DNA from 2 places in the Nocardia sp. BMG51109 genome. Region 2 is predicted to be linked to the other one. Evidence: riboswitches for the same ligand, from Rfam matches in the RefSeq annotation. Region 2 holds a riboswitch; the other holds the start of a gene.
The links. Region 2 has a riboswitch for S-adenosylmethionine ahead of D892_RS0101360 (amino acid ABC transporter permease). Riboswitches for the same ligand answer to the same signal wherever they lie in the genome.
Positions count from the first base shown of each region.

Region 1: it holds a riboswitch for S-adenosylmethionine, as region 2 does, so the genes downstream of both, D892_RS39970 (amino acid ABC transporter permease) here and D892_RS0101360 (amino acid ABC transporter permease) in region 2, are expected to answer to the same signal.

Region 1 is NZ_JAFQ01000003.1:545-11,533, forward strand. It holds SAM riboswitch class I at 1,018-1,112, shown strand; partial or broken gene D892_RS39970 (amino acid ABC transporter permease) at 1,126-2,081, shown strand; partial or broken gene D892_RS39975 (amino acid ABC transporter ATP-binding protein) at 2,127-2,862, shown strand; gene D892_RS0100190 (ABC transporter substrate-binding protein) at 2,907-3,887, shown strand; gene D892_RS0100195 (LLM class flavin-dependent oxidoreductase) at 3,892-4,971, shown strand; gene D892_RS0100200 (ABC transporter substrate-binding protein) at 4,968-6,572, shown strand; gene D892_RS0100205 (ABC transporter permease) at 6,569-7,663, shown strand; gene D892_RS0100210 (ABC transporter permease) at 7,656-8,495, shown strand; gene D892_RS0100215 (ABC transporter ATP-binding protein) at 8,530-10,164, shown strand; gene D892_RS0100220 (hypothetical protein) at 10,309-10,536, opposite strand; gene D892_RS0100225 (acyl-CoA thioesterase domain-containing protein) at 10,679-10,989, shown strand, end outside.
Region 2 is NZ_JAFQ01000004.1:7,339-18,327, reverse strand. It holds gene D892_RS0101400 (class I SAM-dependent methyltransferase) at 1-312, shown strand, start outside; gene D892_RS0101395 (NAD(P)-binding domain-containing protein) at 318-1,559, opposite strand; gene D892_RS0101390 (OsmC family protein) at 1,559-2,125, opposite strand; gene D892_RS0101385 (CoA-binding protein) at 2,171-2,800, opposite strand; gene D892_RS0101380 (O-acetylhomoserine aminocarboxypropyltransferase/cysteine synthase family protein) at 2,797-4,131, opposite strand; gene D892_RS0101375 (GNAT family N-acetyltransferase) at 4,448-4,945, shown strand; gene D892_RS0101370 (rhodanese-like domain-containing protein) at 5,068-5,511, opposite strand; gene D892_RS0101365 (cysteine dioxygenase family protein) at 5,525-6,055, opposite strand; SAM riboswitch class I at 6,318-6,411, shown strand; gene D892_RS0101360 (amino acid ABC transporter permease) at 6,424-7,371, shown strand; gene D892_RS0101355 (amino acid ABC transporter ATP-binding protein) at 7,368-8,150, shown strand; gene D892_RS0101350 (ABC transporter substrate-binding protein) at 8,195-9,175, shown strand; gene D892_RS0101345 (LLM class flavin-dependent oxidoreductase) at 9,180-10,259, shown strand; partial or broken gene D892_RS0101340 (ABC transporter substrate-binding protein) at 10,256-10,989, shown strand, end outside.

The DNA of each region.
Region 1 (10,989 bases), on a different contig from region 2:
GATGCGTTCGATCGCCAGCGCGCCCGGAATCGTCCCCTCCGCCTTGCGGTTCGATTCCGGCCGGATATCGGACCACCAGTGCGCCGGACGCCTGCGACTCGGCCGCCTGTCGCGGGTCGAGGCGGTCCAGACCGGCTCGGGCGCGCCCGAGCAGCTGCTCGACGTTCAGTACCGGTTCGTCGTTCGTGCTCATATGCCCTCGAAACTCATATGCCCTCGAAATCGTCGAGCGAGTGGTATTCCCGCACGGGCTGCAACGGTGGTGAGTAGGCGTGCACCGAGGCGGCCGGGCGGGTGGTGGCTGGGGTTGCGCACCCAGTGTGCCCGTTGCGGGCCGAAGGCGACGGGTTTCACCGGCGCGCCACCGTGCGTCGCGGACCGCGTTACCGGGATGGCGATACTGCTCGTCGAGTTGGCCGACGGTCACGGTGAACGCCCCCGACGCGCCGCCGTGGTCGTGCGGTTCGGTGCCCTGGCCCGGTCCCCACGACAGGCAGCCACAATTCGACCACCCATGGTGAGACCCCAGGCCGGCTCCACCACCGCTGCCCGGTGCCGGAAATCGGACGAATGTCCAGCAGGGGAGTGGGCCAGTTGATCGGCCACCGCCGCGGTCAGCTCGGCGCAGCTCGGCCGGTGACCAGAGCGTGCGCTCCGGGTGGATTGAGCTCGTGCAGCAGGCGGAACGTCCACGTCCGGGTGGATGTCCTTGGCGTGCTTGAGATTCACCGGCAGTGATGACGTGGTCAAAGGGCTCCTCGACGACGTTGACGGACAGGGACGACGGTGACGGACAGGGACGACGTTGACGGGACGGGACGACGTTGACGGACAGGAGTGCGGGGCCGGGTGGCGTCCCGTCGCACGAATTATCCGGCGGCGGCGCGGATCTGCCACCGCGTCACGATCAGCGCGAGCAAAACCCTCCGTCGGCGCGAAAACCGGCCCCGGCAAGAATTGGATTCAGCGCGATCGAGAATGCAGACGCCGGGGCGAGCGCGGTTTAGCGTCATGTTCCGGCCATCCAGAGCGACCGAGAGACCCGGCTCGACGACGTCGCAGCAACCCCCCGGCTCTCGGGTGTGGGTGCTACCGCCGGGGACCGATGGAGGGATCGATCGACGTATGAGCACCGTGGCAGCACCGGCGCCGAGCGGGCATCGGACGCGGCAGGGGAGGGACGTCCTGCCGGTAGCACGCACCTGGCATCCGTGGCCGCTGGGTGGGTGGCGGCGGTGGCGCTCGTGCTGGTGGCGCAGTTCGTGCACGGCCTGGTCACCAATCCGGGCTGGGACTGGCCGACCTTCGGTGCGTACTTCACCGCGGACTCGGTGCTGCGGGCGCTGCGGCTGACGATCGAGCTGAACCTGCTGGGGCACCCTGCTCGGCCTTCGCGCTCGGCATCGGCCTCGCCATCGGCAGGTTGTCGAACAATCCTGTGCTACAGGTCATTTCGTGGGGTCTACATCTGGGCGTTCAGGTCCATCCCGCTGATCGTGCAGCTGCTGTTTCTGGTTCAATATCGCCTATCTCTACCGCACGCTGAGCCTCGGCGTCCCGTTCGGCCCGGCCGTGTACACCTTCGACGTGAACGGCGTGATCAGCGGATTCACCGCCGCCCGTCATCGGTTTGGCGCTGCATCAGGCGGCGTATTCGGCCGAGATCATCCGGGCGGGGATCATCTCGGTGGATCCGGGGCAGGTGGAGGCGGCCAAATCGCTGGGCCTGCCGTGGCGGCGGCAGTTCTTCACCATCGTCGCCCCGCAGGGCCATGCGCGGCATCCTGCCGAATGCGGTGAACGAGATCATCAGCCTGTTCAAGGGCACCTCGATCGTCTCCGTGATGGCGATCGCCGAGCTGTTCTACCAGGTGCAGGTGATCTTCGGCCGCAACGGCCGGGTGGTGCCGCTGCTCATGGTGGCCACCGTCTGGTACATCGTGCTGACCACGGTCCTGACCGTCGTCCAGTACTACATCGAGCGATATTTCGCGAAAGGCAGTGAGCGCGAACTTCCCCCGACGCCGTGGCAGCGCGTGCGCCGGAAGATCGCCGAGATCACGACACAGGAGCGGCGATGACGACAGGGCGGGGAAACGGCCGAGTACGCGCTCGAATTACGGGGCGTGCGTAAGTCTTTCGGTCACGACGAGGTGCTGCGCGGCGTCGACCTCGCCGTGCGTCCGGGCGAGGTGACCGCCGTGCTCGGGGCCGTCCGGCTCGGGGAAATCCACCCTGCTGCGGGTGATCAACCATCTGGAGAAGGTGGACGCCGGCACCGTGCGGGTGGGCGGCGAGCTCGTCGGCTACCGGCGCAAGGGCGCGAAACTGCACGAGCTGAGCGAGCGGGAGGTCCTGCGGCAGCGGTCGCGGATCGGGTTCGTCTTCCAGGATTTCAATCTGTTCCCGCATCTCACGGTGCTCGCGAATGTCGCCCTCGCACCCGTGGGCGCGCAGGGGCGCGGCCGGAACGAGGTGGAGGGTGAGGCGATCGCCCTGCTGGAACGGGTCGGGCTGGCGGACAAGGCCGAGTCCTATCCGAGGCAGCTGTCCGGCGGTCAGCAGCAGCGGGTGGCGATCGCCCGGGCGCTGGCGCTGCGGCCGCGCGTCGTGCTGTTCGACGAGCCGACCTCGGCGCTGGACCCGGAACTCGTCGGCGAGGTCCTGGACGTGATCCGCACCCTGGCCCACGACGGAGCGACGCTGGTGATCGTCACCCACGAGGTCGGGTTCGCCCGCGAGATCGCCGACACCGTCGTGCTTCTCGACGCCGGGCGGATCGTCGAGCAGGGCCCGCCGATGGAAGTGCTCGACAACCCCGCCCATCCCCGCACGAAAGCCTTTCTGGCCCACGTGCTCTGAGCTTCGTCGAGTACGTACCGATTCCGGATGTAAAGGACACGACCATGTTTCCAGCCCGCCACGGCCGAGGTGTCGCCGCATGGGCCGCAGTACTGACGACCGCGGCACTGCTGGCCGGTGCGTGCGGCAACGGCGAGAACATCGACGAGGTCCGCACGGTGGAGGGACAGACCTTCGACCTGTCTCCGGAACAGTCCGGCAGGGTGCGCGCGGACAAGGTCGATGCCATCGCGGCGCAGGTGCCGCAGGCCATCCGCGACCGCGGCACGCTGGTGGTCACCGGATCCTCCCAGACCGGTCCGCCCTTGCGGTTCTACGCCAGTGACGACCGCACCATCGTCGGCTCGGAGGTCGATTTCGCCTATCTGGTCGCCGACATCCTCGGGCTGAAGCCGGAGGTGACCGCCGCGGACTGGTCGCAGAACTTCGTCCGGATCGATTCGGGCGAGGTGGACGCGTTCATATCCAATGTGACGGTTACCGAGGAACGTAAGGAGAAGTACGACTTCGCCACCTACCGGCTGGACACTATCGCCCTGGAGGTGGCGAAGGACGCCGACTGGGCGATGCCCGACCGGAAGTCGCTGGCGGGCAAGCGAATCGGCGTGGGAGCGGGCACCAACCAGGAACAGCTGCTGGTCGAATGGAACACGCGCAACGTGGCCGAGGGCCTGCCCGCCATCGATATCGCCTACTACCAGCAGCAGACCGACTACTACCTGGCGCTGGCCTCGCGCCGCATCGACGGATTCCTGGGGCCGAACCCGGTGGCCGTCTACCATTCGGCGACCTCCGGCGAAACGAAGATCGCCGCAACGTACTCCGGCGCCGGCGACGCACTCCAGGCCGAGATCGCGGTGCTCACCAAGAAGGACAACGGCCTCAACGGCGCCGTGCACGCGGCCCTGCAGCACGCCCTCGACACCGGTGTCTACCAGAAGGTCCTCGACCGCTGGGGCCTGCGGAGCGAGGCCGTGCAGCAGTCGCGGATCAATCCGGTGGGACTGCCGAGGCGGGCCGGGTGACGCCATGAAATTCCTGCTGCTGACACTGATTACGCATCAACCCGACCCGGTGACGGGCGCCACCGAATCTCCCGCGCAACGGCTGCGCCGGGTGGTCGACAGCGCCCGGCTGGCCGAGGAACTGGGCTACGACGGCTTCGCCGTGGGTGAGCGGCACGAGGATCCGTTCCTGTCCTCCGCGCCGCCGGTGGTGCTCAGCCATATCGCGGCCCTCACCTCGCGTATTGCCCTGTTCACCGGCGTGACCACGCTGAGCCTGCTCGATCCGGTGCGGGCCTTCGAGGACTACTCGACGCTGGACAACCTGTCCGAGGGCAGGCTGGAGCTGATCATCGGTAAGGGCAACGGCGCCGCGCAGGCACGGCTGTTCCACGTGACGGCCGAGGACCAATGGGATCGCAATCGCGAAGGGTACGAGCTGTTCCGGCGGCTGTGGGCGGGCGAGAGCGTGACCTGGTCCGGCCGGTTCCGGCCGCCGCTGTCCGACGCCAAGGCGCTGCCGCGGCCGCTGCAACCGCGACTGCGGATCTGGCACGGCAGTGCCACCAGCCGGGACTCCGTGGAATTGGCCGCGCGGCAGGGTGATCCGGTGTTCTCGGCGAATGTGACCTACCCGGTGGAGCCCTATGCGGAGCTGGTCGCGCACTATCGCGAGCGCTGGGCGGCCCACGGGCACGATCCGGCCGAGGCCCTGGTCGGCGCGGGCACCGCCGGACTCTACGTGGCGCGGGAGTCGCAGGATGCGCTCGCGGCCTACCGCCCGATCTTCGAGGCGCGCCGGGCGGTGTCCCGGAAGTTCGGCACGCCGGCGGTTTTCGAGACGCTGGAAGATTTCGTGGAGCGCAGCTCGGCGCTGGTGGGCAGCCCGCAGCAGGTGCTGGACAAGGTCGGGCTCTACCACGAGGCGCTGGGGCACGAGGTGATCCATATGAGTGCCGACAGCGATGGTCTCACCGAGAAGCAGCATCGCGAAAGCCTCGAGCTGTTCCAGTCCGAGGTGGCGCCGGAGCTGCGCCGCCGCATTCCGAGCAGGCCGATCGGCGCGAACCGCCATACCTCCGATGTCTTGGGAGATCATCGATGAAAGCCCTTGCGGCCCTGATCACTACGCTCGCGGCGACGGTAGCGCTGGCGGGCTGTGGTGTCGACTCCGGTGCCGGTGGCGACGCGGGCCCGCCGCGGCCCGGCGGCACCGTGCACTACGGCCTGTCGCTGGCGCCGACCTGCTCGGATCCGGCCCAGTCCAGTACCAACCAGACCCTGTACGTCACCCGGCAGATCGTCGACTCGCTGACCGACCAGGATCCCGCGACCGGCGAGATCCGGCCCTGGCTGGCCGACCGCTGGGAGGTGAGTCCGGACGCCCGGACGTTCACCTTCCACCTGCATCCGGGAGTCACCTTCAGCGACGGCACCGCCCTCACCGCGACATCGGTGCAGAAGAACTTCGACGCCGTCGTGAACACTCTCACCGGGGCGAAGGCCCCTTTGGCGGCAAGCTATCTGGCCGGGTACACCGGGACCACGGTGCCCGATCCGCTCACCGCCGAGGTGCGGTTCGCCGAGCCCAACGCGCAGTTCCTGCAGGCATCGTCGACGCCGCAGTTGGGCATACTGTCGGAGGCCACCACCGCGAAGCCGGCCGAGCAACGCTGCCTCGGTGACGACATCGGCAGCGGGCCGTTCGTGTACACCGACTACCGGCAGGGCAGTTCTGCGACGCTGGCCAAGCGCGCCGGATACGACTGGGGCTCGGCGGTGTTCGGCCATCGGGGTGAGGCGTACCTGGACGGCATCGAGTTCCGCGTGGTGCCGGAGTCGGGGGTGCGGACCGGCAGCCTCTCGTCCGGGCAGCTCGACGCGATCAGCGACGCACTGCCACAGGATGTTCCGCTGATCGAGGGATCGGGCGGGACGGTGCAGTTCATCGCGAATCCGGGCACTCCGTTCGGGCTGCAGCCCAATGTCACGCGCGGGCCGCTGCGGGATCCCGCGGTGCGGTCGGCGTTGCGGACCGCCCTCGACCGCAGGGAACTGGTGGACACCGTGCTCGGGCCGCAGTTCCTGCCCGCGACCAGCTCGCTGGCGACGAAAACTCCGGACTACGTGGATCTTTCGGCGCTGCTGGGCAACGACCCCGACACCTCGCGCCGCACCCTGGACGCCGCCGGGTGGGTGCCCGGCGGTGACGGGATCCGGGCGAAGGACGGGCAGCGCCTGTCGTTCGAGGTGCTGTTCAGCCATGCCTTCGCCGGAAATCAGGCCATTCTCGAACTGGCCCAGCAGCAACTGCGCAAGGTCGGCGTCGAGATCGAACTGCAGCCCGCCACCGATTCGGAGTACACGGCGCGGCAGAACGCGAAGGACTTCGACGCGATCTACTACAACACCACCCGCGCCGACGGCGACATCCTGCGCACCACCTTCGGTCTCGACGGGCGCAATCTCAATGTGCGCGAGCCGATTCCGGCGCTGGATCAGGCGCTGGACGGCGAGCAGGCGACCACCGACGCCGCCGCGCGCGGGAAACTGATCGGCGACGCGCAGCGGCTGGTGCTCGACAACGGGCTGTGGATACCGACCATCGAGCTGTCGCAGGCGATCGGCGTGTCGGCGGCGGTCTCGGACCTGAAATTCGAGGCGTCGTCCCGGCTGCAGTTCTACGACACCTGGGTACACCGATGACCCGGTACGTGTTCCTGCGGGTGGTACAGGCGGTGTTCGTGCTGTGGGCGGCGTTCACGATCTCGTTCGCGGTGCTGTATCTGCTGCCGTCGGATCCGGTGCAGCTCGCCATCGACGCCAACCCCGGCACGCCCCTGGATCCCGCCGCGATCGCGGAGACGAAGGCGCGGTACGGGCTGGATCGTCCGCTGCTGGAACAGTATTGGACGGCGCTGACGCACGCCGTGCAGGGTGATCTGGGGCGTTCGCTGGCGACCGGGCAGACAGTGACCGGCGCGTTCGGCGAGGCCCTGCCGTCCACGCTGGCTCTCGCCGGTCTGAGCCTGGTGCTGGCGGTCGTATTCGGTGGCGCCCTGGCGGTCGCGGCGGCGTATACGCAGCGTCCGTGGTTGCGTTCGCTGCTCACCTCGGTGCCGCCGGTGGGCGCCGCGATGCCCACGTTCTGGGTGGGACTGCTGCTGTTGCAGTTGTTTTCGTTTCGGCTGCGGCTGGTTCCGGCGTTCGGTGGTGCCGGGCTGAACGGGACGATCCTGCCTGCCGTGACGCTGGCCGTTCCGGTGGGCGCGGTCATCGCGCAGGTGCTCTACAGCGGTCTGTCGGCCACGTGGCGGCAGCCGTTCATCGATGTGGCCTTCGCCAAGGGGGCCTCGCGCTGGTGGGTGCAGCGGCGGCACGTGCTGCGCGCGGCCGTCGGGCCCGCGCTGACCGTGGCCGGGGTGTGGGTCGGCGTCGTGCTGGCCGGCTCCGTGGTGGTCGAGACGGTATTCGCGCGGGCGGGCGTGGGGCGTCTCACCCAGACCGCGGTGCAGGCCCAGGACGTACCGATCGTGCAGGGGGTCGTGGTGTTCACGGCGCTCGCCTTCGTGCTGGTGAACCTGGTGGTGGACTTGATGTATCCGCTGCTGGATCCGCGGGTCGCCGCGACTGCCGGAGTTGGTTCGGCGAAGGCGCGTCCGTCGTTCCGGCGGGCGTTCGGCCGGAATCCCCGGACGGTGCCGGAGAAGGAGCCGAGGGAGGACGGATTGATGTCTGGGTCGTGCACGCGGTGGCGAGCCGCGGTAGGTCGGCGGGGAGGGCGCGCTGATGACTGACGTCTCCATTGTGCGGGGGTCGGTTGCGCGGCCGCGGTGGCGGACGTCCGTCGGCGTGGTGCTGTCGGGGCTGGTGATCGTCGTGGTGCTCGGCTGGGCGGTGGTGCCGTCCGTATTCGCCGGGGGCGACCCGCTCGTGGGTGTGCCGGCCGAGAAGCTGCGCGGGCCCAGCCTCGAACACTGGTTCGGTACCGACAACCTGGGCCGTGACCTTTATACGAGGGTGGTGCACGCGTCCGGATTATCCTTGACCGCAACGGTTTTCGCGGTTGTGATCGGACTGGTCGCCGGTTCGGTGATCGGGCTGGTGGCGGGCGCGGCCGGTGGCGTGGTCGACGCCGCGGTCATGCGCGTGATCGATGTGCTGCTGTCGGTTCCGGAGCTGCTGCTGGCGCTGGCCCTGATCACGGTGCTGGGGTTCGGTACCGGCAAGGTGGCCGTCGCCGTGGGGCTGGCGCTGGTGGCCCGCTTCGCGCGGGTGATGCGCGCGGAGGTGTTGCGGGTGCGGCGCACGGCGTATGTCGAGGCCGCCTTCGCCAGTGGGGTGCGCTGGTACACGGTGCTGACCCGGCACGTGCTGCGCAATGCGTACGGGCCGGTGGCGGCGCTGGCGGCGGTCGAGTTCGGGGTGGCGGTGCTGGCGATCGCGTCGCTGAGCTTCCTCGGTTACGGTGCGAAACCCCCTGTCCCGGAGTGGGGTTCGTTGATCTCGGAGGGACGCAACTACCTGGCCACGGCCTGGTGGATGACGACCCTGCCCGGCCTGGTGATCATCGCGGTCGTGCTGGCCGCCCAGCGTTTCGGCCGCGCCTTCGGACAGGAGCGAATGTGAGGGCCGCCGAAGTTCTACGCGGGAGGTGCTTGCGGTGAGCGGGTCGCAGACCGATCGGGAAGCATTGCTGCACATAGCAGGACTGCGCGTCGAATACGGCACGGGCGCGGCGCGTGTCACGGCGGTGGACGATGCCACGCTGACCATCCGTCCCGGTGAGACGGTCGCGCTGGTGGGGGAGTCCGGATCCGGGAAGTCGACGCTCGCCCACGCGGTGATCGGGCTGCTCGGTGCGGGAGGAGAGGTGACGGCGGGCCGGATCGAGTTCGCGGGCCGGCGGCTGGACCGGGCTTCGCAGCGAATCCTGCAGGGGCTGCGGGGAACTCGGATCGGCCTGGTCCCGCAGGACCCCGCCGCCTCGCTGAATCCCGTGCTGCGCATCGGCGATCAGGTCGCCGAGGTACTGCGCATTCACGGCCGGGCGGACCGCCGCACGGCCTCCGTCGAGGCGGTGCGGCTGCTGACGGAGGCCGGGCTGGACCGTCCGGAACTGCGGGCGCGCCAGTATCCCCAGGATCTTTCGGGCGGCCAGCGTCAGCGGGTGCTCATCGCGATCGCGCTGGCGTGCACCCCGGACCTCGTGATCGCCGACGAGCCCACCAGCGCACTCGATGTGACCGTGCAGCGCCACATCCTCGACCACCTGGCCGGGCGCACGGCCGAAACCGGCACCGCGACACTGCTGATCACACACGATCTCGGGGTGGCCGCCGATCGGGCCGACCGCATCGCGGTGATGCGGCGCGGGCTGATCATCGAAACCGGCACTACCGCAGAGGTGCTCGGCAACCCTCGGCACGAATACACCGGGCAGTTGCTGGCCGCCGCTCCGAGTATGGACACCGCGCTGCGGGAGCCCCGCGCCCGCGCGCGGAAACCGCTGGTGGAGGTGAGCGGGCTGCGCAAGTCCTTCCGGATCGCCCGCGGCATCACCCTCGCTGCCGTGGACGACGTCTCGCTGTCCGTCGACCGGGGCGAAACCCTGGCCCTGGTAGGCGAATCGGGATCGGGCAAGTCGACCACCGCCCGCATGATCGCCCGGCTGACCGAACCCGACAGCGGTTCGGTGCATTTCGACGGCCGCGACATCACGCGCCTGCGCGGCGGGTCGCTGCGGCGGCTACGACGACACATCCAGATCGTCTACCAGAACCCGTACACCTCATTGAATCCCGCGTTGACGGTGGCGAACATCGTGTCGGAACCCTTGCGGGCGTTCGGTGCCGGTGATCGGCACGAACGCCGCCGTCTGGTCGGCGAGCTGCTCGACCAGGTCGCGCTCCCGGCCGACAGCGCCGGCCGCCGCCCGGCCCAGCTCTCCGGCGGCCAGCGCCAACGGGTGGCCATCGCCCGCGCCCTGGCGCTGCACCCGGACCTCCTGGTCCTGGACGAACCGGTCTCCGCTCTGGACGTCTCCGTCCAGAGCCAGATCCTGGACCTGCTCGAACGCCTCCGGGACGATCTGGGCCTCAGCTATCTGTTCATCTCCCACGACCTGGCCGTGGTCCGCCGGATCAGCGACCGCGTGGCGGTGATGCGCGATGGTGCCATCCTCGAAACCGGCACCGTCGCAGATATTTTCGATACACCGGAGCACGGCTACACGAAGGAACTACTGGCGGCGATCCCCGGCGCCGTCGACCGTGCGCCGATGGAGAGCACGGCCTGAGCGGCACACGACCCGCCGGTCCTCGGGGAGTTCCCCGATCGGGCAGTCGTCGAACCGAGGCGCGATGTCGAGGTTGCCCATGAGGGGCCACCGGCAGGCTCACACCTCTCGGTCCGAGCCGGCCGAAGTGCTACCGCGCCCGTCTCAGCACACCTGATTCGACAGGTTGCGCAGCGCGACAGCCAGCGGGGCCTGCGACAGACCGTACGGGTCGATGCCGAGCTTCTGCTGCGCGTACCAGATCGGTCCACCGAGGAGGGAACACTGCGGGCTCGGGTTCGGCGCCGGCGGCGGCGGGGAGGCCTGCGCGAACCCTGCACCGCCGAGCAGAAGGCCGGCCGCCATCGTTACCGTTGCAAAAGAACGCTTCATGCCCCGCACCATAACCGCTTGTCGGCCTCGGCGCCGGGGGCGTCTCGCGACACCGGGCCGCCGGGCACCCTGCGGCTTCGGGGACCGGCGGCGGGACCGGGCGGTGCGCACGGTGGGTCGGCGGTGCGGGATTATATGGTGTATGACAGATATGCCTTCCCTGTTCACGGTCGATGACGACGGGCGTTATGTTCCGCAGAAGTGGGCATATGGGCGCTGGGGGGCGGACATGCTCAACGGGCCGGCCATCTGCGCTGCGGCGGCTCGTTCGCTCGAGCGGGAGTACGGGCTGGCCGACTTCGTTCCGGCTCGGTTCACCATCGATCTGTTCAAGGCGGCCAAGGGGCAACCGCTGGAGGTGCACACCGAAGCCATTCGCTCCGGGCGGCGGATTCATATTTCCTCGGCGCGGGTGTGCCAGGGGGACGTCGAGGTGGCGGAGGCGCGTCTGGT
Region 2 (10,989 bases):
ACCGTCCCCGCCTTCCACCGGCTCCATCCGACACTGAGATTCGATCTCATCTTCATCGATGGTGGCCACACCTACGAGGTCGCGGCGGCCGATCTCGCCAACATGCGGGCCTTCGCGACCGAGGAGACCGTGGTCGTGGTCGACGACATCGCACCCTGGGTGCAGTGGGGGCGCGGCCCGGCCTACGCCTGGGAGGACGCCGTGGCCGACGGCCTCGTGATCCAGGACGCGCTGGTGAAGGACGGTGTCGAGGCCACGACCGTGGAGCCGCCGGCCGAGCGCAGCTGGGTGGTCGGCCGGTACAAACTCTGAGGCCCTCAGCGGGTACGGGTCTGTTCCCGCCGGCCGGTGCTGTCGGGTGGCCGGCCGCCGAGGTATCCGGCGAGGTGGCCGGTCAGGTCGGCGGCGTCGGCGGCCGCTCCGTCGATGTAGGTGGATCGGCGGCGGCGCAGGACCGGTAGGCCGGTGATGTAGAGGCCGGGCCAGTCGACCACGCCGCCGTGGTGGCGGAGCCTGTTGCGGTGGTCGAAGACGGGGAGTTCGAGCCAGGAGTGGTCGGGTTTGATGCCGGTCGCCCAGACGACCGAGCGGATCTCGCCCGATGTCAGGTCGAGCAGCAGCGGGGAATCGGGGACGCGGGTCGGTTCGGGCCGTTCACCGCGGCCGCCCGCATGGTCGTCGATGGCGTCGAGCAGCCGGTCGAGTTTGAGGTCGGCCAGCGCGATCACGTTGCGCAGCGAGCCGGAGAACTGGGCGACGCCGTCGCGGATGCCGGCCAGCTTGCCGACGAGACGAATTCCCCTGTCCTGCACCGTATTCAGGTCGAGGGTGCGCCGGCCGCCGACGAGCTGGAAGGAGGCGAGATTGCGGGCCCGGACAAGGTCGTCGATGCCGTCGGAGCGTTCGTCGAGGATGCCGGTGGCGTCGAGCCACCACAGGATGTCGCGGTCGCGGTATCGGCGGGGCACCCGCACGTGCTCACCGGTGGCGAGGGTGACGGGGCGGCCGGAACGGTGGATCTCCTCGGCGATCTGGATGCCGCTCGCCGCGGCCCCGACGACGAGCACGCCCCCGGCGGGGAGCTGGTCCGGATTGCGGTAGTCGAGCGCGGCGATCGACTCGATGTCCTGGGGAAGGGCGTCGGCGAGCGCGGGGAGCGGGGAGGTCGTGAGGCCCGCGGCGAGCACGACGGTGCGGGCCCGCCACTCGCCCTGATCGGTGGCGACCGTGAACCCGTCGTCGGCGGCTCGGACCGCGGTCACGGTGGTACCGGTCCGGACGGGCGCCGACGACGCCGTGGCGTAGTCGGCGACGAAGCCGGCCACCTCGGCGGCGGTGAGATAGCCGTCGGGGTCGTCGCCGTCGTAGGCGTGCCCGGGCAGCCGGGTCATCCAGTTGGGGGTGAGCAGGCGCAGCGAGTCCCAGCGCTGGGTGCGCCAGGAGTGCGCCACCCGGCCGCGCTCGAGGACCACGTGGTCGATCGAGCGGTCGGCCAGGTGGCGGCTGATCGCCAGGCCGTTGTGCCCGGCCCCGACCACGACGGTGGTCGTGTCCGGCATCAGGACGCGTTGACGTTGACGCTGACGGTGGTCGGGTTGGTCAGCGCGTCGTAGACCGCGGATCGCTTCTGCGACTGCGCGACCAGCGCCTGGATATCGGCCGGGGAGGCGTCGGCGTCGATCGCGTAGTCGACGGTGATGTTGGAGAAGCCGTTGCGGACGTCCGGGTCGGCGCCCAGAATGCCGTGCAGGTCGAAGTCGGCCTTGACGGTGGCCTCGACCGAGCGGAGCTGGATTCCCCGCTGCTGCGCGACCGAGGCCACACCGGCGGTCAGGCAGCTGCCCAGCGCGACCAGGACGTACTCGGCGGGCGTGATGCCGTGGTCCTCGGCCGCGAACTGCGGCGGGTGGTCGGCGTCGAAGGTGAACTTCTTGGTGTGCTTCTGCTCCTCGCCCAGGCCGTAGAAGGTCTCCACCTCGGTGAGGCTGTGCGTGCCGCGGACCCAGCGGACGTTCGAGCGCCATTCGAACTCGGCGATCTCGGGTGTGTCTGCCAGTGCGCTCCGGGCGCCGAGCAGGGCCTTCACATTGACGCCGTTGTCGACGGCGGGGGCGGTTCCGGTCATGGTGGTACCTCCTGGTTGTGCGTGACGGTATTGCGGGAGTCGTTGTCAGCGAACGGTTTTGCGGGCGGTGATCTGGCCGGTGTCGAAGCCGAGGAGATGCAGGCCGCCGTGGAAGCGGGCGTGCTCGATCTTCAGGCAGCGATCCATCACCACCGCAAGCCCTTTCGCCTCGGCATCGCGGGCGGCGTCCTCGTTCCGGATGCCGAGCTGGATCCACAGCACCGGGGGCGGTTCGTCCGGGGAGCCCAGGGCGGCAACATCGTCCACGACGCCGGGAATGTCGGACGCCTTGCGGAACACGTCGACGATGTCGGGAGTTTCGGGCAGGTCGGCCAGCGAGGCGTGGACCGGTCGTCCGAGGATCCGTCGGCCGGCGGCATTGGGGTTGACGAAATAGACGGTGTAGTCGGTGGATTGGGCCAGATAGGTGCCCACGAAGTAACTCGCGCGGGCCGGGTTGGTGGAGAACCCGACGATCGCGATCGACTTCGCGCGCCGCAGGATGCGCAGGCGTTGCTTGGCATTGGGGCCGAACCAGGTGCGGTCGGTGTGCAACAGCCGGGCGCGCGGGGAATCGGCGGGCAGGGCGGCCGTGAGGCCGTTGGCGAGCTGGGTGTCGACGAGCGCGGCACCGCCCGCATCGGTCACCTGGTCCGGCTTCGCGGTGTCGCTCATCGTGCGTCCTCGGATTTCAGTGCCGCATGCAGGGCTTGATCCAGGTCGTAGAGGATGTCGTCGGTGTCCTCGAGTCCCACGCTGATCCGGACCAGCCCCGGTTCGACACCGGCCTGCGCGAGTTGCTGCTCGCTCAGCTGGGCGTGCGTGGTGGAGGCGGGATGGATCACGAGTGTCTTCGTATCGCCGATGTTGGCCAGATGGCTTGCCAGATCGACGGATTCGATGAATGCGCGCCCGACCTCGCGGCCGCCCTTGACGCCGAAGCTGAAGACGCTGCCCGGACCCTGCGGCAGATACTTGGCCGCCCGCTCGTGGTGCGGATGGCCGGGCAGGCCGGCCCAGTCGACGAATTCGACGCGCGGATCGGTCGCCAGCCACTGCGCGACGACATGGGTGTTGTCGACGTGGTTCTGCATGCGCAGCGGCAGCGTCTCGACGCCCTGCGCGAGCTGCCACGCCGACTGCGGCGACAGCGTGGGGCCGATATTGCGGAGCTGTTCGGCGCGCAGCCGGGTGAGGAAGGCGTACTCCCCGAAGTTGCCGTTCCAGGTCAGCCCGCCGTAGTGCGGCACCGGCTCGTCGAACAGCGGGAACCGGGGATTGTGCCAGTCGAACCGGCCCGCCTCGGCGACCACCCCGCCCAGCGTGGTGCCGTGGCCGCCGAGAAACTTTGTGGCCGAATGGATCACGATGTCGGCGCCCCACTCGAGCGGGCGGTTCAGGTAGGGCGTGGGAATGGTCGAATCGATGATCAGGGGAATACCGGCGGCATGGGCGACGTCGGCCAGGCCCTCGATGTCGGCGATCTGCCCGGAGGGGTTGGCGATGGTCTCGGCGAACACCAGCTTCGTGCGGTCGGTGATGGCCTCGGCGTAGGCGGCGGGATCGGCGGAGGTGACGAACGTGGTCTCGATGCCGAACCGGCGCAGCGTGATATCCAGCTGGGTGAGCGTGCCGCCGTAGAGTTGCGCGCTCGCCACGATGTGGTCGCCGGCCCCGGCCAGCGCGGCGAAGGTGATGAATTCCGCGCTCATCCCGGTCGCGGTGGCGACGGCGCCGAGCGCGCCCTCCAGGCTGGCGATTCGCTCCTCGAAACTGGCCACCGTCGGATTCGACAGCCGCGAATACACGTTGCCGTACTTCTGTAGTGCGAAACGCGCGGCCGCGTCGGCGGTGTCGTCGAAGACGAAGGCCGCGGACTGATAGATCGGCAGCGCGCGGGAGCCGCTCACGGCGTCGGGGATGTTGCCCGCATGGATCGCCCGGGTGCGGAAACCGTACTCGCGATCGACCGTTCGCCGCGTATTCGCCGCACCGGGCGACGACACCGGCGTGTTCTCGGGTCCCGGGCTAGGCACGGACGACCGTGCTGCGGAGGGAACTGGCATCGGCGCTCACAATTCTCCCTGGAATGACGGAACTCCCCTGCGCGGCACTACTTTCCCTGCTCGGTTCCGTCAGGGGAAGGGTTTCACGCACAGTGAGTCTTAGGCTGCCCTGCCCGTTCCCCACCCGGGTCGGAACCCTGCATGTGGAACGTCTGTATGGAGATTGTCGCGGAAACCGAGGAGCGCGTTAACGCACTTTCATACATCATGATCGAAATTGATTGCCGCAGCGACCGATACGGCTACCGTGCTGGCGGTGACCGCTGAGACGACCTCGTCGGCCCGGCCGCCGTTGACGGTGCGGTCCGTGGCATGGGACCACCCGGACGCCGTACTGTTGCGCGATGAGATGGCGGCGGAGGTGCGGCCACGGTACGCGGACCTCGCACGGACGGTGCGCGGTGATCCGAATGCCGTCGACCCGGACACGGTGCTGCGTACTTTCGTCGCCTACTCGACGAGACCGGCCGGACATGCCGCGGTCCGCTGGAACGCGGGCGAACTGGAGGTCAAGCGGATGTTCGTCCGGCCGCGGTATCGCGGTTCGGGGGTGGCGGATGCGCTCCTGGCGGCGGTCGAGGACGCGGCGCGGGCACAGGGTGTGGCACGGGTGATCCTGCAGACCGGGCACCTTCAGCCGGACGCGGTTCGCTTCTACCGGCGCAGCGGATACCACCGCATCCCGATCTTCCCGCCGTACGAGGTGCTGCCACTGTCCCACTGCTTCGCCAAGGACCTGGCCCGACCGGAGTAGCCCGACCGGAGTAGGCGGGACGTACTCGAGTGTCGGCGTGCTCGAACCTCGCGGGTGTGCCCGAATCTTGCGGGTGTGCTCGAGTCTCGCGGGTGTTCGGTCGATGCGCTGCGGCTCGAATTCTACTGCTGCACCGGGTGTTCCGTGGGATCGCGGCCGTCGGCATCGCTCCCGCCGTCGACCGGAAGACCCGCCGCCTTCCAGGCCCGGAACCCGCCGGCCAGGTCGGTGGCCCGCCGCAGCCCGAGCTGCCGCACCGTGGCGGCGGCGAGGCTGGAGGCGTAGCCCTCGTTGCACACGATCACCACGGCGGTGTCGCCGGTCAGGCCCGGCAGCCGATGGTCGCCCGCGGGGTCGAGCCGCCACTCCAGCACGATGCGTTCGATCGCCAGCGCGCCCGGAATCGTCCCCTCCGCCTTGCGGTTCGATTCCGGCCGGATATCGACCACCAGTGCGCCGGACGCCTGCGACTCGGCCGCCTGTCGCGGGTCGAGGCGGTCCAGACCGGCTCGGGCGCGCCCGAGCAGCTGCTCGACGTTCAGTACCGGTTCGTCGTTCGTGCTCATATGCCCTCGAAACTCATATGCCCTCGAAATCGTCGAGCGAGTGGTATTCCCGCACGGGCTGCAACGGTGGTGAGTAGGCGTGCACCGAGGCGGCCGGGCGGGTGGTGCTGGGGTTGCGCACCCAGTGTGCCCGTTGCGGGCCGAAGGCGACGGTTTCACCGGCGCGCCACCGTGCGTCGCGGACCGCGTTACCGGGATGGCGATACTGCTCGTCGAGTTGGCCGACGGTCACGGTGAACGCCCCCGACGCGCCGCCGTGGTCGTGCGGTTCGGTGCCCTGGCCCGGTCCCCACGACAGCAGCCACAATTCGACACCCATGGTGAGACCCAGCCGGCTCCACCACCGCTGCCCGGTGCCGAATCGGACGATGTCCAGCAGGGGAGTGGCCAGTTGATCGGCCACCGCCGCGGTCAGCTCGCGCAGCTCGGCCGGTGACCAGAGCGTGCGCTCCGGGTGGATGAGCTCGTGCAGCAGCGGAACGTCCACGTCCGGGTGGATGTCCTTGGCGTGCTTGAGATTCACCGGCAGTGATGACGTGGTCAAAGGGCTCCTCGACGACGTTGACGGACAGGGACGACGGTGACGGACAGGGACGACGTTGACGGACGGGACGACGTTGACGGACAGGAGTGCGGGGCCGGGTGCGTCCCGTCGCACGAATTATCCGGCGGCGGCGCGGATCTGCCACCGGTCACGATCAGCGCGAGCAAAACCCTCCGTCGGCGCGAAACCGGCCCGGCAAGAATTGGATTCAGCGCGATCGAGAATGCAGACGCCGGGGCGAGCGCGGTTTAGCGTCATGTTCCGGCCATCCAGAGCGACCGAGAGACCCGGCTCGACGACGTCGCAGCAACCCCCCGGCTCTCGGGTGTGGGTGCTACCGCCGGGACCGATGGAGGATCGATCGACGTATGAGCACCGTGGCAGCACCCGGCGCCGAGCGGGCATCGGACGCGGCAGGGGAGGACGTCCTGCCGGTAGCACGCACCTGGCATCCGTGGCGCTGGGTGGTGGCGGCGGTGGCGCTCGTGCTGGTGGCGCAGTTCGTGCACGGCCTGGTCACCAATCCGGGCTGGGACTGGCCGACCTTCGGTGCGTACTTCACCGCGGACTCGGTGCTGCGGGCGCTGCGGCTGACGATCGAGCTGACCTGCTGGGGCACCCTGCTCGGCTTCGCGCTCGGCATCGGCCTCGCCATCGGCAGGTTGTCGAACAATCCTGTGCTACAGGTCATTTCGTGGGTCTACATCTGGGCGTTCAGGTCCATCCCGCTGATCGTGCAGCTGCTGTTCTGGTTCAATATCGCCTATCTCTACCGCACGCTGAGCCTCGGCGTCCCGTTCGGCCCGGCCGTGTACACCTTCGACGTGAACGGCGTGATCAGCGGATTCACCGCCGCCGTCATCGGTTTGGCGCTGCATCAGGCGGCGTATTCGGCCGAGATCATCCGGGCGGGGATCATCTCGGTGGATCCGGGGCAGGTGGAGGCGGCCAAATCGCTGGGCCTGCCGTGGCGGCGGCAGTTCTTCACCATCGTCGCCCCGCAGGCCATGCGCGGCATCCTGCCGAATGCGGTGAACGAGATCATCAGCCTGTTCAAGGGCACCTCGATCGTCTCCGTGATGGCGATCGCCGAGCTGTTCTACCAGGTGCAGGTGATCTTCGGCCGCAACGGCCGGGTGGTGCCGCTGCTCATGGTGGCCACCGTCTGGTACATCGTGCTGACCACGGTCCTGACCGTCGTCCAGTACTACATCGAGCGATATTTCGCGAAAGGCAGTGAGCGCGAACTTCCCCCGACGCCGTGGCAGCGCGTGCGCCGGAAGATCGCCGAGATCACGACACAGGAGCGGCGATGACGACAGGGCGGGAAACGGCCGAGTACGCGCTCGAATTACGGGGCGTGCGTAAGTCTTTCGGTCACGACGAGGTGCTGCGCGGCGTCGACCTCGCCGTGCGTCCGGGCGAGGTGACCGCCGTGCTCGGGCCGTCCGGCTCGGGGAAATCCACCCTGCTGCGGGTGATCAACCATCTGGAGAAGGTGGACGCCGGCACCGTGCGGGTGGGCGGCGAGCTCGTCGGCTACCGGCGCAAGGGCGCGAAACTGCACGAGCTGAGCGAGCGGGAGGTCCTGCGGCAGCGGTCGCGGATCGGGTTCGTCTTCCAGGATTTCAATCTGTTCCCGCATCTCACGGTGCTCGCGAATGTCGCCCTCGCACCCGTGGGCGCGCAGGGGCGCGGCCGGAACGAGGTGGAGGGTGAGGCGATCGCCCTGCTGGAACGGGTCGGGCTGGCGGACAAGGCCGAGTCCTATCCGAGGCAGCTGTCCGGCGGTCAGCAGCAGCGGGTGGCGATCGCCCGGGCGCTGGCGCTGCGGCCGCGCGTCGTGCTGTTCGACGAGCCGACCTCGGCGCTGGACCCGGAACTCGTCGGCGAGGTCCTGGACGTGATCCGCACCCTGGCCCACGACGGAGCGACGCTGGTGATCGTCACCCACGAGGTCGGGTTCGCCCGCGAGATCGCCGACACCGTCGTGCTTCTCGACGCCGGGCGGATCGTCGAGCAGGGCCCGCCGATGGAAGTGCTCGACAACCCCGCCCATCCCCGCACGAAAGCCTTTCTGGCCCACGTGCTCTGAGCTTCGTCGAGTACGTACCGATTCCGGATGTAAAGGACACGACCATGTTTCCAGCCCGCCACGGCCGAGGTGTCGCCGCATGGGCCGCAGTACTGACGACCGCGGCACTGCTGGCCGGTGCGTGCGGCAACGGCGAGAACATCGACGAGGTCCGCACGGTGGAGGGACAGACCTTCGACCTGTCTCCGGAACAGTCCGGCAGGGTGCGCGCGGACAAGGTCGATGCCATCGCGGCGCAGGTGCCGCAGGCCATCCGCGACCGCGGCACGCTGGTGGTCACCGGATCCTCCCAGACCGGTCCGCCCTTGCGGTTCTACGCCAGTGACGACCGCACCATCGTCGGCTCGGAGGTCGATTTCGCCTATCTGGTCGCCGACATCCTCGGGCTGAAGCCGGAGGTGACCGCCGCGGACTGGTCGCAGAACTTCGTCCGGATCGATTCGGGCGAGGTGGACGCGTTCATATCCAATGTGACGGTTACCGAGGAACGTAAGGAGAAGTACGACTTCGCCACCTACCGGCTGGACACTATCGCCCTGGAGGTGGCGAAGGACGCCGACTGGGCGATGCCCGACCGGAAGTCGCTGGCGGGCAAGCGAATCGGCGTGGGAGCGGGCACCAACCAGGAACAGCTGCTGGTCGAATGGAACACGCGCAACGTGGCCGAGGGCCTGCCCGCCATCGATATCGCCTACTACCAGCAGCAGACCGACTACTACCTGGCGCTGGCCTCGCGCCGCATCGACGGATTCCTGGGGCCGAACCCGGTGGCCGTCTACCATTCGGCGACCTCCGGCGAAACGAAGATCGCCGCAACGTACTCCGGCGCCGGCGACGCACTCCAGGCCGAGATCGCGGTGCTCACCAAGAAGGACAACGGCCTCAACGGCGCCGTGCACGCGGCCCTGCAGCACGCCCTCGACACCGGTGTCTACCAGAAGGTCCTCGACCGCTGGGGCCTGCGGAGCGAGGCCGTGCAGCAGTCGCGGATCAATCCGGTGGGACTGCCGAGGCGGGCCGGGTGACGCCATGAAATTCCTGCTGCTGACACTGATTACGCATCAACCCGACCCGGTGACGGGCGCCACCGAATCTCCCGCGCAACGGCTGCGCCGGGTGGTCGACAGCGCCCGGCTGGCCGAGGAACTGGGCTACGACGGCTTCGCCGTGGGTGAGCGGCACGAGGATCCGTTCCTGTCCTCCGCGCCGCCGGTGGTGCTCAGCCATATCGCGGCCCTCACCTCGCGTATTGCCCTGTTCACCGGCGTGACCACGCTGAGCCTGCTCGATCCGGTGCGGGCCTTCGAGGACTACTCGACGCTGGACAACCTGTCCGAGGGCAGGCTGGAGCTGATCATCGGTAAGGGCAACGGCGCCGCGCAGGCACGGCTGTTCCACGTGACGGCCGAGGACCAATGGGATCGCAATCGCGAAGGGTACGAGCTGTTCCGGCGGCTGTGGGCGGGCGAGAGCGTGACCTGGTCCGGCCGGTTCCGGCCGCCGCTGTCCGACGCCAAGGCGCTGCCGCGGCCGCTGCAACCGCGACTGCGGATCTGGCACGGCAGTGCCACCAGCCGGGACTCCGTGGAATTGGCCGCGCGGCAGGGTGATCCGGTGTTCTCGGCGAATGTGACCTACCCGGTGGAGCCCTATGCGGAGCTGGTCGCGCACTATCGCGAGCGCTGGGCGGCCCACGGGCACGATCCGGCCGAGGCCCTGGTCGGCGCGGGCACCGCCGGACTCTACGTGGCGCGGGAGTCGCAGGATGCGCTCGCGGCCTACCGCCCGATCTTCGAGGCGCGCCGGGCGGTGTCCCGGAAGTTCGGCACGCCGGCGGTTTTCGAGACGCTGGAAGATTTCGTGGAGCGCAGCTCGGCGCTGGTGGGCAGCCCGCAGCAGGTGCTGGACAAGGTCGGGCTCTACCACGAGGCGCTGGGGCACGAGGTGATCCATATGAGTGCCGACAGCGATGGTCTCACCGAGAAGCAGCATCGCGAAAGCCTCGAGCTGTTCCAGTCCGAGGTGGCGCCGGAGCTGCGCCGCCGCATTCCGAGCAGGCCGATCGGCGCGAACCGCCATACCTCCGATGTCTTGGGAGATCATCGATGAAAGCCCTTGCGGCCCTGATCACTACGCTCGCGGCGACGGTAGCGCTGGCGGGCTGTGGTGTCGACTCCGGTGCCGGTGGCGACGCGGGCCCGCCGCGGCCCGGCGGCACCGTGCACTACGGCCTGTCGCTGGCGCCGACCTGCTCGGATCCGGCCCAGTCCAGTACCAACCAGACCCTGTACGTCACCCGGCAGATCGTCGACTCGCTGACCGACCAGGATCCCGCGACCGGCGAGATCCGGCCCTGGCTGGCCGACCGCTGGGAGGTGAGTCCGGACGCCCGGACGTTCACCTTCCACCTGCATCCGGGAGTCACCTTCAGCGACGGCACCGCCCTCACCGCGACATCGGTGCAGAAGAACTTCGACGCCGTCGTGAACACTCTCACCGGGGCGAAGGCCCCTTTGGCGGCAAGCTATCTGGCCGGGTACACCGGGACCACGGTGCCCGATCCGCTCACCGCCGAGGTGCGGTTCGCCGAGCCCAACGCGCAGTTCCTGCAGGCATCGTCGACGCCGCAGTTGGGCATACTGTCGGAGGCCACCACCGCGAAGCCGGCCGAGCAACGCTGCCTCGGTGACGACATCGGCAGCGGGCCGTTCGTGTACACCGACTACCGGCAGGGCAGTTCTGCGACGCTGGCCAAGCGCGCCGGATACGACTGGGGCTCGGCGGTGTTCGGCCATCGGGGTGAGGCGTACCTGGACGGCATCGAGTTCCGCGTGGTGCC